3 regions of the Telluria sp. AIW5 genome follow, and region 3 is predicted to be linked to each of the others. Evidence: riboswitches for the same ligand, from Rfam matches in the RefSeq annotation. Region 3 holds a riboswitch; each other region holds the start of a gene.

Region 1 (4,856 bases), 480 kb from region 3:
CCCCGCTCCCGCGCGAAGCGTTTTCAACGCGGCGCTTCTGCGAGCCGCAGAACGAGCGCAGCGACATCTTGTGCGCGGCCAGGATCGGGCCGCCGTCGAAGATGTCGACATATTCGTCCGCTTCGAAACCCTCGGCGGTAAGCAGGTCGAAGGCGAGCTGGCCGTTCGGATGGATCTGTCCCATTGCCGCCTGGGCGTCGCCCGGCAGCAGCGGCACATAGACTGGATAGTGCGGCATCAGCTCGACGATCATGGTGCGGTTGCGCGCGCCGCCGATGACGCGTTCGGCATCGAGGAAATCCATCTTGAAGAATTTCCGGCCCAGCGCATTCCAGAACGGCGACTCGCCGTCGGAATCGGTAACACCGGCCAGCGGCACGAAGAAACGGTCGCCAAAGCGGTGCGGCGCCAGCACCGCGTAGAGCAGGCGCGCACGCGACAACAGGGCCGCCTCGATGCCGGCCTGCGCACGGTCGCGCAGGTGGAAACCGGCCAGCTGCGAGCAGGCCGTCAGTTCGGAACAAAGCGTCAATGCGTGCACGCTGTGCGAGATATTCAGGTCGCGCGAGACTTGCTGGATCACGTCGTTGCGGAACGCAAAATACGTGCCGTTCGAGCCAGCCGACGCGTGCACGGCGGCCGTGCCGACGACCTCGCCGTTGCTCGAATCTTCCAGCACGAACAGGTAGGACTCCTCGCTCGGGATATCGACTTGGGCCGCGAAGGACGCGACCGAACGCTCGACGAACGCGGCGATCGTGTCGCGCGTGCGCGGCAGCGTGTGCACGCCGGGCGTCATGACGGCGGCCAGCGTTTCCAGCGCGTCGACATCCGCAAGTTCTACCGGACGGACAACATACATGGGGTCTCCCTTGGAGGGTCAGTGCGAACGGGTCCCGGCCCCCGCTCTACAGGACAGGCCGGGACATACTGCAAGCGCGGGCTTTACGCGGCGGCGAGGAATTCGTCGACGGCCGCGCGCAGGATGCGATCGGCTTCCGCGATCTGCACATCCGACACGATCAGCGCCGGCGCCATGCGGATCACGTCGGGACCGGCGATCAGCAGCATCAGGCCCATCTTCTCGGCGATCTTGGTGACGTCCTTGGCGCGGCCTTTGAATGCGCCGGCCAGCGGCAGGCCGATGAGCAGTCCCATGCCGCGCGCCTTGCCGAACAGCTGCGGATAATCGGCGGTCAGCTTCTCCAGGTTGGCGAAGATCTTCGCGCTGGCTTCCTTGACACGCGCGAGGAAGGCCGGCTGGTTGATCTGCTCGACCACGTTCAGCGCGACGGTCGCCGCCAGCGGATTGCCGCCGTAGGTGGTGCCATGCGAACCGACGTTGAAGTGCTGGGCGATTTCCTCGGTGGTCAGCATCGCGGCGACCGGATAGCCGTTACCCAGGGCCTTGGCGCTGGTGAGGATGTCCGGAATGACCGGGGTGTCCATGTAGGCGTAGAAGGAACCGGTACGGCCCACGCCCGACTGCACTTCGTCGAAAATCAGCAGCGCGCCGGTCTGGTCGCACAGCTCGCGCAGCGCTTCCAGGAAGGCGTGATCGCCCGGGATGACGCCGCCCTCGCCCTGGATCGGCTCGACGATCACGGCAGCGACATCGTCGAGGATCGCGGCGCGCGCGGCGGCGATGTCGTTGTACGGGATGTGGTTGATTTCCTGCGGCAGCGGCTCGAAGCCTTCGGTGTACTTCGGCTGGCCGCCGACCGAGACGGTGAACAGCGTGCGGCCGTGGAAGGACGACAGGCAGGAGATGATGCGCGATTTATGCGGGCCGAACTTGGTGTGCGCGTACTTGCGGGCCAGTTTCAGGGCCGCTTCGTTCGCTTCCGCGCCCGAGTTGCAGAAGAAGGCGCGGTCGGCGAAGGTCGCGTCGACCAGGGCCGTGGCCAGGCGCAGCACCGGCTCGTTGGTGTAGCCGTTACCGAGGTGCCACAGGGTGTTGATCTGCTTGGTCAGCGCGTCGACCAGCACCGGGTTGGCGTGGCCGAGGCTCGAGACGGCGATACCGGAAGTGAAGTCGAGGTAATGCTTGTCTTCCTGGTCCCACACGTCCAGGCCCGACGCGCGCACGGGCACCATCGCAGCCGGAGCGTAGGTCGGAACGAGGACTTCGTCGAAGGTCTGCCGAGTGACAGGCCGCGTTGTGACACCCGAATCAAGCTTTGCGTTCATGACTTTTTCCTCATCCGTAAGTAGTGACAGGCGCGCCGGGACGCGGGCGCCGAGTCTGGTCATTATAGGAAGAGAAGCTGCCAGGTTCTTGCGGAAGTGCGACGGCGATTTTCATTTTTGGCCGGGTCGGGCTGAGAAGCGCAGGCCGCGTTAGAATTGCGGCTGCCGAATGATGGCAACCGCTAGGGGTCCTGCATGTCGCGAACGCGACATGCGGGTGAGATACACCCTTCGAACCTGATCTGGGTAATGCCAGCGAAGGGAAGCATATTGACACTGGCCGTGCGCGCCGTTTCTCTACACTCCTTTGCTGGCTCCTGCTCGTACCACCGAGAAGCCAACAAGGAGCCACATGAACACCCTCCCCCCGAAATGTTTCTCTGCCGCCGCCACGGTGGATGAGGCGGCAACCCGTCGATTGCCGAAGTCCTGTTCACACAATGAAGCGGCGGTGAGCCGATGAAAATCATTGTATTGGGGGCCGGCGTGGTCGGGACGGCGTCCGCATGGTACCTGCAGCAGGCCGGCCATGACGTGACGGTCCTTGAACGCCAGCCCGGACCGGCGCGCGAGACAAGTTTTGCCAACGGCGGCCAGATTTCGGTGTCGCATGCGCAGCCGTGGGCCAATCCCGCTACCTTGCTCAAGGTGTTGCGCTCACTGAGGCGCGAAGACGCGCCCTTGCTTTTCCGCCTGCGCGCCGATCCCTTGCAATGGCGGTGGTGCCTGCAGTTCGTGCGCGAATGCCGGCCGGCGCGCGTCGCCGCCAACCTGCGCCAGATCGTCGCCATCGCCGATTACAGCCGCCGCAGCCTGCAGGCCCTGCGTGCCGACACCGGGATCGAATACGACAGCCTGACACGCGGCATACTGCATTTCTATACCGATCGACAGGAGTTCGACAAGTCACGCCGCGCAGCTGCGGCGATGCGCGAACTGGGTTGCCCGCGCATGACGATCGACGTCGATGAGGTGCTGCGGATCGAGCCTGCGCTGGCGGCTGCGCGCGCCAACCTGGTGGGCGGAGATTTTACGAGCAGCGACGAATCGGGCGATGTCTACAAATTCACGTCACGGCTTGCTGCGCGAGGCCAGGCGGAGGGAATTGGTTTTTTCTACAACATGACTGTGACGCGCCTGCTGGTCGACGCGGGCAAGGTGAGTGGTGTCGAGGTCATCGATGGCGAGGGCCGCCACCAGGTGCTCCATGCGGACGCATTTGTCGTCGCGCTCGGCAGCTTTTCGGCAGGATTGCTCGCACCGCTGGGAATCAGGTTGATGATCTATCCCGGGAAAGGCTATTCGGCGACCTATCGAATCACCGACGCCGCCGCCGCGCCCTCGGTATCCCTGACCGACGACGGTCACAAGCTGGTGCTGTCACGGCTGGGATCACGCTTGCGGGTCGCCGGAACCTGTGAGCTCAACGGTTATTCGCGCGAATTGAACCGGGTGCGCTGCGAAGCGATCACGCGTCGGGTGCGGGCCCTGTTTCCGGACGCCTGCGACTACGACCGTCCGCGCTACTGGGCTGGGCTGCGGCCGCTGACGCCGTCGAACGTGCCCTACATCGGGAAGACGCGCTATGCAAACCTGTATCTGAATACCGGACACGGTACGCTTGGCTGGACCATGGGCTGCGGCGCCGGCCGGGCACTGGCCGATATCATTTCCGGACGCCAGCCGGACGTCGCCTTCACGTTTTCGCGCTAGCGCAAGCAGGTCGGCCGGCCACGCTTACTCCGCCAGCCTGCGCTGCCGCTCCTCCCGCGGCGTATTCCCAAACAAGGCTCCAAACGCCGTCGAAAAATGCGACCCCGACGAAAACCCGCACATCAGCCCAACCTGCACGATCGAGTTATTCGTATCGAGCAGCAACTGCCGCGCCCGGTTCAGGCGTAGTTCCAGGTAGTAACGCGACGGCAAACTCCCGAGATACTGCTTGAACAACCGCTCCAGCTGACGGCGCGACACCCCCGCCAGCTGGGCAATCTCATCCGTCGACAGCGGCTCCTCGATATTCGCTTCCATCAGGGTCACCGCCTCGGTCAGCTTCGGCTGCAGCGTCCCGAACCGCGCCTGCAGCGCCACCCGCTGACGCTCCTCGCGGCCGCGCACCCGATCCACGCACAGCAACTCTTTTACGGGCGCCTGCACGTTCGATCCAAAAATGATGTCGATCAAACTCAGCGCGAAATCGACGGATGCAGCTCCTCCACAGCAGGTCAAACGATTGCCGTCGATTTCATACAGGTGGGGCGTGAACACGGCCTGATCGGCGCGGCTGTCGGCATCGGCGTAGAGCGACCAAGGCAATGCGGTCTTCACGCTGTTGAGGGCGCCCGCTTCGGCCAGCCACAGCACCCCTGCCCCGACGCCGCCCCAGAAAGGCGCGGCGCGGCAGCGTTCGACCAGGGCGCGGAAGTTCGCGGGTTTCAGTCCCGCCTGCGCTTCGTCGGCGGCGAGCAGCACCAGGTGCCAGTGGCGCTGGGCGTCGCTCGTAAATTTGTCGGGGCTGCGCACGTCGACGTGCAGGCGCTCGGGGCCGAGGATCTTGGCCGCCTGGCGCAGCGGTTGCACCAGGCCGGACCAGGTGAGGGTGTCCGGCTCGCCGGCGTTGACCAGCAGGATGCGCAGCGGCCGTTCCTGCGCCAGGACGGACAGTT
Region 2 (4,856 bases), 2.8 Mb from region 3:
ACAGGCGCCCGGCCGTGTCGTGCGGCGCCAGGCCGTGGCGTTCGCCCAGATACATCAGGATCGCTGCCGTCTGGCCGACCGTCATGCCGTCGACGCGCAGGAAAGGCGGCGCGAAGCTCGGTGTCGGACCCTCTTTCAACGCCGCCATCAGGGCGTCGACGCCGCCCGGGCCGCGCGCTACATCCTCGTAATCTTCCCCCGCTTCTTCCAGCGCCAGCCGGACAAATTCGCCGCGGCCCTGGATGCCGGGCCAATAGAACAGTTGGTATGCCATCGTCTCCTCCGCAGCCTGGAAAAGCCTAGTATGGAACGGAATCGCGTGATGCAGCGCGCATGTCGTGCTAATCTTGCAATCAAGCATGTCGGTTTCCGGCAAGCAAAGCACACCTGAACGAGGAGCACGATGCTGACGATGCGCACGCAGGACGGGGATGACTCCGCCCAAAATATTGCCGTAGAGAATCTGTTTCCCTTGAGCAATCGCACCGCCGAGGCCGGCAGGCTGGGACACCATGAGGCTGTCCGCAACCCGCCGTCTTCCACGGAGCGTCCCATGATCTTCGCTCATTTGACCCGCTACTGGCTGGCCCGCCGCAGCGAGCCGGGCTTCTCCTCCTGGCTGCTCCCGGTACTGCGCAGTGCCCGCGTGCTGCGGTTTTACCGCGACCACGCCGCGCTGTGCCAGCTCGACGTCTACCGCAACCACGTGATGCGCTCGCCCGGCGCCGCCCCCTTCCACCACCTGAGCCGCCGCGGCTACCTGGTGCAGGGCTTGAGCACCCGCCAGCGCGTGCAATGCGTGCTGGCGCATTACCGCTTCGAGGAGACGACCTTCGATTCGGCCTATAAAGCAGCAGTCTATGTCGACGGCGGCCTCACCCTGTGGGAGCACAGCGTGGGCGAGCATGCCTTCCTGATCCGCCTCGAAATGGACTCGCGCATGAATGCCGAAGGCGACCTGACCATCGCGCTGGTTGCCGATGGCAAGGTGCTGCACCGCCTGTCCTACTCCTGGATCGACGGCGCGATTGCCGGCGTGCCGGCGCCGCTGGTGCCGTCGCTGGTGCCATTTATCGCGCGCAACCAGGGCCGCTGGACCGACTCGGGCGAGGCCTTCGAGGCCTTCGAGGCCTGCTTCCCGAACAATTCGCCCAGCTTCTTCTGCTTCGCCGCGATGCAGGGCCTGGCCCAGGCGGTCGGCATGGAGCAGGTGCTGGCGGTGAAGTGCACCGCGCACATCGCTTTCGAACCGGACGAGATCCAGCATGTCGCGAACGCCTACGACGGCTTCTGGAAAATCCTGGGCGGCGTCGAACTGCCCGGCAGCGCCTGGCTGGTCGCGCTGCCCTTCTACCTGAAACCGCTGGCCGACATGCCCTCGAAACACCGCAAGCGCGCCGCCCAGCGCCGCGAATACTGGCGCGCCATCGGCGACAGCACGCGGGCGACGCTGCAGCGCCACCTGCTGCATGCGCGGTCGCACCACGAGCATGCGGCGCCGCTGCGGGAGACGGTGGAGGTGTAAGCAGGTCGTCATACGTAGAGCGTGTGAAAAAATCGTCAGGGCAAGGGATGCGGCCGCCCGACGCATCGTCGAAGACAGTACGCGGGTACGGCGAGACGATGCAACGCCGCCATGGCGATTTTTTCACATGCTCGTAGGGTGGCCCTCCGAGTCCACGCGGTGCTCATGAAGGCCGCACCGTGTCGGGCGCCCTCCGGGGACACACGCATCGCGGCTTCTTCCAACTGCCGATTGCTCAACGGTGCCACCGCGTGGGCACAAGTGCCCACCCTACGGTGCGCAGCTGCCAACATCGCATTGCCACAACTACCACGCTTCATCTACCCGTGTTAAACTCGCGCCTCGCTAGGGGTCCTGGAACTGTGTTCCGGGTGAGAGATACCCTTCGTACCTGATCTGGATAATGCCAGCGAAGGAAAGCGCGCAAAGCAGTTCACATCTTGTTTGCCCTTCCCCCACGTTGGCTCCGGCTTTTTATTAAAAGCAGTGCGCCGCCACGGTGGCGCGCGAAAGCGAGCAAACCAATGAAACCCGTCTTCAAGCATTCCCTCCTCGCCTGCGCCCTCGCGCAGGCCTTTGCCGTCCATGCCCAGACCGCCGAACCGGTGAGCTCGGTGCTCGTCAGCGGCAGCAAATGGGCCGCCAGCGACCGCGCCAGCATCGGCGGCTTCGCCGACATGCCGCTGATGGACATCCCGGCCTCGGTGGTGGCGATCGGCCGCAGCCAGATGCAGGACCTGTCGATCCGCTCCGTCAGCGACGCCGCCCAATACGACGCTTCGATCGGCGACGCCTACAACGCGGTCGGTTATGCCGAGCAGTTCTCGGTGCGCGGCTTCGCGCTGAACAACAACTCGGGCTACCGCAAGGACGGCATCGCGATTCCCGGCGACACCCAAATCCCGCTCGAGAACAAGGAACGCTTCGAGCTGCTCAAGGGCGTCGCTGGCCTGCAGGCGGGCCTGGCCGCACCAGGCGGCGTCATGAATTTCGTGACCAAGCGCCCGACCGATACACCCCTGCGCTCGGTCACTGTGGAAGCGCGCGAGCGCGGCACCCTGCACGCCGAGGCGGACCTCGGCGGCCGCTTCGAAGACACGCGCTTCGGCTACCGCATCAACGCCGCCGCCGACCGCCTGCGTTCGTATGTCAAAGGCGCCGACGGCAAGCGCCAGTTCGTCTCCGGCGCTTTCGACTGGCAGATCACGCCCGACGCCCTGCTCCAGCTGGACATGGACTTCCAGCACAAGGAGCAGGTCACCGCGCCCGGCTACCAGCTGATCCGCGGCGTCGACCTGCCAGGCAAGGTGTCGCCGAAGCTGCTCCTCAACGCCCAGCCCTGGACCAGGCCGGTCGACACCGACAGCGCCAACTTCGGCCTGCGCTTCGCCTACCGCCTGAACGCGGACTGGAACGCGACGGTCAGCGCCAACAAGCACTGGTTCAAGCGCGACGATTTCACCGCCTTCCCTTACGGCTGCAGCAACGAGGGTGATGGCTACTATCCGGGCTATTGCGGCAACGGCGACTACGACGTCTACGACTACCAGAGCGTCGGCGAGCGCAAGGCCCCGCTCGGCCTGCAGGCCCAATTGCAGGGCCACCTGGACACGGGCGCCCTGCGCCACCTGCTCACGATCGGCACCAGCTACGCCGAGCGCCACAACAGCTACGGCGATTACGTGTACGACTACGCCGGCTACAGCAACATCTACCATCCGCTGATCACCGACCCGGCGCCGGGCAACCCGACCACCGGCCCGGTCTACGAACGCTTCCGCGACCGCGAACGCGCCGTGTACGTGCAGGACATCGTCACCCTGAGCCCGCAGCTGGCCGTGCACGCCGGCCTGCGCTACGTGAAAGCCGACAGCGCCCAGCAGCCCGCGTCCGACCTGCCGTGGGTGAACGACAAGGCCTCGTTCGCGCTGCCGAACGTCTCGCTGGTGTACAGCCCGACGAAAAACTGGAATGTCTACGGTACCCTCGCGCATGGCCTGGAGTCGGGCGGCGTGGCGCCGATCGAAACGACGAACGCGAACATGGACCTGGGACCGAACCGCTCGAAGCAGCTCGAGTTCGGCGTCAAGGGCATTGCCGGCGCAGGCGTGTCGGTCAGCGCCGCCGTGTTCCAGATCACCAGCGGCCTGGAATACACCGACGCCGACAACACCTTCGTGCGCAAGGGCCAGCGCAAGCACCGCGGCCTCGAACTGTCGGCCCAGCGTGCGTCCGGCGGCCTGGCCTACGGCGCCTCGGTGCTGGCCCTGCGCGCCCGCCAGGAAGACACCGGCGACGCCACGCTGGACGGCAAGCGCGTGACCAACGTGCCCGGCCTGAAGACGACCGCCTGGGCCGAGTATGCGGTGGCAAGCGTGCCGGGCCTGAAGCTCAATGGCCAGTGGCAGTACGCGGGCAAGAAGACCTTCGATCCGGAGAACACGGTCGACGTGCCGGGCTACCACGTGGTCGGCCTCGGCGCCGCCTACGCCATGAAGATGGGCGCGACCAGGGTCACCCTGCGCGCCCGCGTCGACAACCTGTTCGACAAATTCTACTGGCGCGACGTCACCCAGGACCTGGGCGGCTACCTGCTGCCGGGTGCGCCGCGCACGGTACGCCTGTCGGCGCAGTTCGACTTTTAAGAACTGGCCCCGGGCGGCGCGATCACACCGAGCGCCGCTTCGACCTGCCGCAGCCTGTGCGGCAGGTCGCCCTCCGCCAGCACGAAGCGGATGCCGCGCGCATCGAGCTCCCCTTCCACCATCCCGAACACGCGCTCACGCACCTCTTCCGATTCGCGCATCAGGCCATCGGGCACCCACGGCGTGTCGGGCGCCGTCACCAGCGTCAGCGCGTAGTCGTGCCGGCGCGCCAGCGCGTCCAGTTGCGCATCGACCCGGCCCCAGTACACGCGGCTGTAGAGCGCCGTCATCAAGGGCGTGGTGTCGCAGAACAGAAAGCGGTTCGCCTGCGCGGCCGCCGCGTCCTCGCGCGCCAGCTGGGTGCGGGCGATGCCGTACTGGTCGGCTTCGAAAGGCACGCGCCCGTTGACCTCGACGAATTCGCGCAGGTATTCCGGCACCCATACGGTGTCGTAGCGCCGCGCCAGCGCTTCGCACAGGGTCGATTTGCCGGACGACTCGGCGCCCAGCACGGCGATGCGGCGCACGCTCATGGCCGCACCTGCGCGAGCCTGCTCCAGGCGCGCAGGCCCTGGGCGGCCAGCACCACGAACACCGCATACAGCACGGCCGTCACATGCAGGTCCTTGTAGACGTACAGGCCGACATACAGCACGTCGACCACCAGCCAGACATGCCAGTTCTCG
Region 3 (4,856 bases):
CGCCTCGGTACCTTGCTGGACCGTGACCTTGGCCACTTCCAGGTACCAGTCGCAGTACTCGTCCCAGACGAATTTGTAGATGGCGGAGGCGATATTGTCGAAGCGGTAGTCGGCAAAACCTTTCGCCACTTCGAGTTCGGCGCGGTTCATCAGCGAGATGATCCACTTGTCGGCCGGCGACAGGTCGGCCTCGTTCGGCGCACCGCAGTCCTTGCCTTCCGTGTTCATCATCACGAAGCGGGTCGCGTTCCACAGCTTGTTGCAGAAGTTGCGGTAGCCCTCGGCGCGGCCCAGGTCGAAATTGATGTTGCGGCCGAGCGATGCGTAGCTCGCCATCGTGAAGCGCACGGCATCGGTGCCGAAGGCCGGGACGCCGTTCGGGAATTCCTTGCGGGTCGCCTTGGCGATCTTCTCGGCGGCGCGTGGGTCCATCAGCCCGGCGGTGCGCTTGGCCACCAGCGACTCGATGTCGATGCCGTCGATCAGGTCGATCGGGTCGAGTGTATTGCCCTTCGACTTCGACATCTTCTGGCCCTGCGAATCGCGTACCAGGCCGTGCACGTACACGGTCTCGAACGGCACTTTATTCGTGAAGTGCGCGGTCATCATGACCATGCGCGCGACCCAGAAGAAGATGATGTCGAAGCCCGTGACCAGCACGGACGACGGCAGGAACATCTTCATGTCCGGCGTCTCCTCCGGCCAGCCCATGGTCGAGAAGGGGACGAGTGCGGACGAGAACCAGGTGTCCAGCACGTCTTCGTCGCGGCGCAATTCGCCGGTGATGCCTTGCGCGGCCGCCTTGGCCTTCGCTTCCTCCTCGTCGCGCGCGACGACGATGTTGCCGGATTCGTCGAACCAGGCCGGAATGCGGTGGCCCCACCACAGCTGGCGCGAAATGCACCAGTCCTGGATGTTACCCAGCCACTGGTTGTAGGTCGTGCTCCAGTTCTCGGGCACGAACCTGATTTCGCCGTTCGCGACCTTTTCCAGCGCCACCTCGGTGATCGACTTGCCCGGATTGAAGGTGCCTTCCGGCGCAGGTTTCGTCATGGCGACGAACCACTGGTCGGTCAGCATCGGCTCGATGACGACGCCGGTACGGTCGCCGCGCGGGACCATCAGCTTGTGCGGCTTGACTTGCTCGAGCAGGCCGAGCGCTTCCAGGTCGGCGACGATCTGCTTGCGCGCGGCGAAACGGTCGAGGCCCTGGTACTGCACAGGGGCGTTCTCGTTGATTTTCGCGTCGAGCGTCATGATCGTGATCGGCGCGAGGCCCGCGCGCTGGCCGACGGCGTAGTCGTTGAAGTCGTGCGCCGGCGTGATTTTCACGCAGCCGGTACCGAATTCCTTGTCTACATACGAGTCCGCGATGATCGGGATCTCGCGCTCGGTCAGCGGCAGCCTCAAGAGCTTGCCGACCAGGTGGATATAACGTTCGTCGGTCGGGTCGACCGCCACCGCCACGTCGCCGAGCATGGTTTCAGGACGCGTCGTGGCAACCGTCAGGTGGCCCGAGCCGTCCGCCAGCGGGTACTGGATGTACCACATCGAGCCGTCTTCCTCGACCGAATCCACTTCCAGGTCGGAGACGGCGGTGCCCAGCTTCGGATCCCAGTTCACCAGGCGCTTGCCGCGGTAAATCAGGCCCTGCTCGTACAGGCGCACGAAGACTTCGGAGACGGCTTTCGAGCGCGTCTCGTCCATCGTGAAGTATTCGCGCTTCCAGTCCGGAGAGGCGCCGAGGCGGCGCATCTGGCCGGTGATGGTGCTGCCCGACTGCTCCTTCCACTCCCAGACTTTCTTGATGAATTCGTCGCGGCCGAGGTCGTGGCGCGAGATTTTCTGGGCGTCGAGCTGGCGCTCGACGACGATCTGGGTCGCGATGCCGGCGTGGTCGGTGCCCGGGATCCAGGCGGTATTAAAGCCGCGCATGCGGTAGTAGCGCGTCAGGCCATCCATCACGGTCTGGTTGAACGCGTGGCCCATGTGCAGCGTGCCCGTGACGTTCGGCGGCGGCAGCTGGATGCTGAACGATGGTTTGTCGGCATCGAGGGTGGCGGTGAAATACCCGCGCTGTTCCCACTCGGCGCGCCAGTATTGTTCAATGTCGGCTGGCTCGAAAGACTTGGCTAATTCCATGATGTGATGGCGATTGGATGTGCGAAAACGACCATTATAGAGGAGGAGAGCAGCGATGCGTTCGCGGGCCTTGATGAATTTACGGGCAGTGCCCGAACCGAACAGGCCACGGCCCCGATCCCGAGAATTAATTTTTTAAAAGGCAATCCGGCAAGCTATAATCCGACCGCGGCCACAGGGCCGCACACGCTAGGGGTCCTGCACATCGATGATGCGCGGGTGAGAAATACCCTCTGAACCTGATCTGGATAATGCCAGCGAAGGGAAGCTTCGAGATGTCACCCGCCGTACGCGCAAATGCACGCGCCTCGCCGCCGTCTCCTGTTCCTTTGCTGGCTCCTGCCCAAAGGAGCCACATGAATGCAGCACTGAAGTTCGACGCCGCCACCGCCACGGTGGACACGGCAGCCATTGCACCCTTCCCGAATTCGACCAAGGTCTACATCGAAGGCAGCCGCCCCGATATCCGCGTGCCGATGCGCGCCGTCGCGCAAAGCGCTACGCCGGACAGCTTCGGCGGCGAAGCCAATCCGCCGGTCTTCGTCTACGACACGTCCGGCCCGTATACCGATCCGGCAGCGCAGATCGACATCCGGCGCGGCCTGCCGGCACTGCGCCGCGACTGGATCGCCGAGCGCGGCGACACCGAAGAGCTGCCAGGCCCAAGTTCCGCCTTCGGCGCCCAGCGCCTGGCGGACAAGAGCCTGGACGCGCTGCGCTTCGAGCTGCAGAGGAAACCGCGCCGTGCCAGGGCGGGCGCCAACGTCACCCAGATGCATTACGCGCGGCGCGGCATCGTCACGCCCGAGATGGAATTCATCGCCCTGCGCGAAAACCTGCGGCGCGAGGAGTATCTCGCCAGCCTCGAGGCGAGCGGCCCGATGGGCAAGCGCACGGCCGAACTGCTCGGGCGCCAGCATCCCGGCCAGTCCTTCGGCGCCAGCATTCCTCCCGAAATCACGCCCGAATTCGTGCGCGATGAAGTGGCGCGCGGGCGGGCCATCATCCCGGCCAACATCAACCACCCGGAGAGCGAGCCGATGATCATCGGCCGCAATTTCCTCGTCAAGATCAACGCCAACATCGGCAATTCGGCCGTCACGTCCTCGATCGGCGAGGAGGTCGAAAAGATGACCTGGGCGATCCGCTGGGGCGCCGACAACGTGATGGACCTCTCGACCGGAAAGCACATCCACGAGACGCGCGAATGGATCGTCCGCAACAGCCCGGTCCCGATCGGCACCGTGCCGATCTACCAGGCGCTGGAAAAGGTGAACGGCAAGGCCGAAGACCTGATCTGGGAGATCTACCGCGATACCCTCATCGAACAGGCGGAGCAGGGCGTCGACTATTTCACCATCCACGCCGGCGTGCGCCTCGCGTACGTGCCGATGACGGCCAAACGCTTGACGGGGATCGTCTCGCGCGGCGGCTCGATCATGGCCAAGTGGTGCCTGGCGCACCACAAGGAATCCTTCCTGTACACGCATTTCGAAGAGATCTGCGGGATCATGAAGATGTATGACGTCGCCTTCAGCCTGGGCGACGGCCTGCGTCCCGGTTCGATCTACGACGCCAACGACGAAGCCCAGCTGGCCGAACTGGCGACGCTGGGCGAACTCACGCAGGTCGCCTGGAAGCACGATGTCCAGACAATGATCGAAGGGCCCGGCCACGTGCCGCTGCACCTGATTCGCGAGAACATGCGCCTGCAGCTCGAACAGTGCGGCGAGGCGCCGTTCTACACGCTCGGGCCTTTGACCACCGATATCGCACCGGGCTACGACCACATCACCTCCGGCATCGGCGCGGCCCACATCGGCTGGTACGGCACCGCCATGCTGTGCTACGTGACCCCGAAGGAGCACCTCGGCCTGCCCGACAAGGCGGACGTCAAGGACGGGATCATCACTTATAAAATCGCGGCCCACGCGGCCGATCTCGCCAAAGGCCATCCCGGCGCCCAGGTCCGCGACAACGCACTGTCGAAGGCGCGCTTCGAGTTTCGCTGGGAAGACCAGTTCAACCTCGGGCTCGACCCCGACAAGGCGCGCGCCTTCCACGACGAGACGCTGCCGAAGGAGTCGAGCAAGGTGGCGCACTTCTGCTCGATGTGCGGCCCACATTTCTGCTCGATGAAGATCACCCAGGAAGTGCGCGCTTATGCCGCCGCCGGCGGCCTCGACGAGGCCGGGGCGCTGGCGCATGGCATGCAGGAAAAGGCGATCGAGTTCGTGCGCGGCGGTGCGAAGCTGTACCGCGAGGTATGAACATGATCGATATTGAACTCAATGGCGAGTCCTATCGCCTGCCGCAAGACCAGACCCTGGACGACCTGGTGCGCGCGCTCGGCATCGGTGGCCAGGCGCTGGCGCTGGCGGTGAACCGCGAAGTGGTGCCGCGCCAACAGTGGAGCGGACGGCCCCTCATGCCGCGGGACCGTGTGGACATCGTGCGCGCCATTGGCGGCGGCTGAGGCCCTGACAGGAGAAAACAATGATTGATGACGTATTGACCATCGCTGGAAAACAATACCGCTCGCGCCTGCTGGTCGGCAGCGGCAAATACCGCGACCTGGATGAAACCCGCGACGCGACGCTCGCGGCCGAAGCCGAAATCGTGACGGTGGCGATCCGGCGCGTGAACATCGGCCAGGACCCGAACGCGCCGAACCTGCTCGACGTGCTGCCGCCCGAGCGCTTCACGATCCTGCC

Evidence for each region. A riboswitch is a leader RNA that binds a small molecule or an ion and turns the genes downstream of it on or off. The one in region 3 is predicted to bind thiamine pyrophosphate.
Region 1: linked by a shared signal. The riboswitch ahead of AC1MEM_RS02050 (D-amino acid dehydrogenase) and the one ahead of thiC (phosphomethylpyrimidine synthase ThiC) in region 3 are both predicted to bind thiamine pyrophosphate.
Region 2: linked by a shared signal. The riboswitch ahead of AC1MEM_RS12185 (TonB-dependent siderophore receptor) and the one ahead of thiC (phosphomethylpyrimidine synthase ThiC) in region 3 are both predicted to bind thiamine pyrophosphate.

What each region holds. Positions count from the first base shown of each region.
Region 1 is NZ_CM155289.1:455,268-460,123, forward strand. Features, by position in the region: gene AC1MEM_RS02040 (arginine N-succinyltransferase) at 1-862, opposite strand, end outside; gene astC (acetylornithine/succinylornithine family transaminase) at 946-2,190, opposite strand; TPP riboswitch at 2,365-2,471, shown strand; gene AC1MEM_RS02050 (D-amino acid dehydrogenase) at 2,650-3,903, shown strand; gene AC1MEM_RS02055 (GlxA family transcriptional regulator) at 3,928-4,856, opposite strand, start outside.
Region 2 is NZ_CM155289.1:2,765,157-2,770,012, reverse strand. Features, by position in the region: gene AC1MEM_RS12195 (glutathione S-transferase) at 1-274, opposite strand, end outside; gene AC1MEM_RS12190 (DUF535 family protein) at 554-1,525, shown strand; TPP riboswitch at 1,863-1,960, shown strand; gene AC1MEM_RS12185 (TonB-dependent siderophore receptor) at 2,050-4,170, shown strand; gene AC1MEM_RS12180 (AAA family ATPase) at 4,167-4,703, opposite strand; gene pnuC (nicotinamide riboside transporter PnuC) at 4,700-4,856, opposite strand, start outside.
Region 3 is NZ_CM155289.1:5,516,387-5,521,242, reverse strand. Features, by position in the region: gene AC1MEM_RS24310 (valine--tRNA ligase) at 1-2,142, opposite strand, end outside; TPP riboswitch at 2,324-2,425, shown strand; gene thiC (phosphomethylpyrimidine synthase ThiC) at 2,499-4,412, shown strand; gene thiS (sulfur carrier protein ThiS) at 4,415-4,618, shown strand; gene AC1MEM_RS24295 (thiazole synthase) at 4,639-4,856, shown strand, end outside.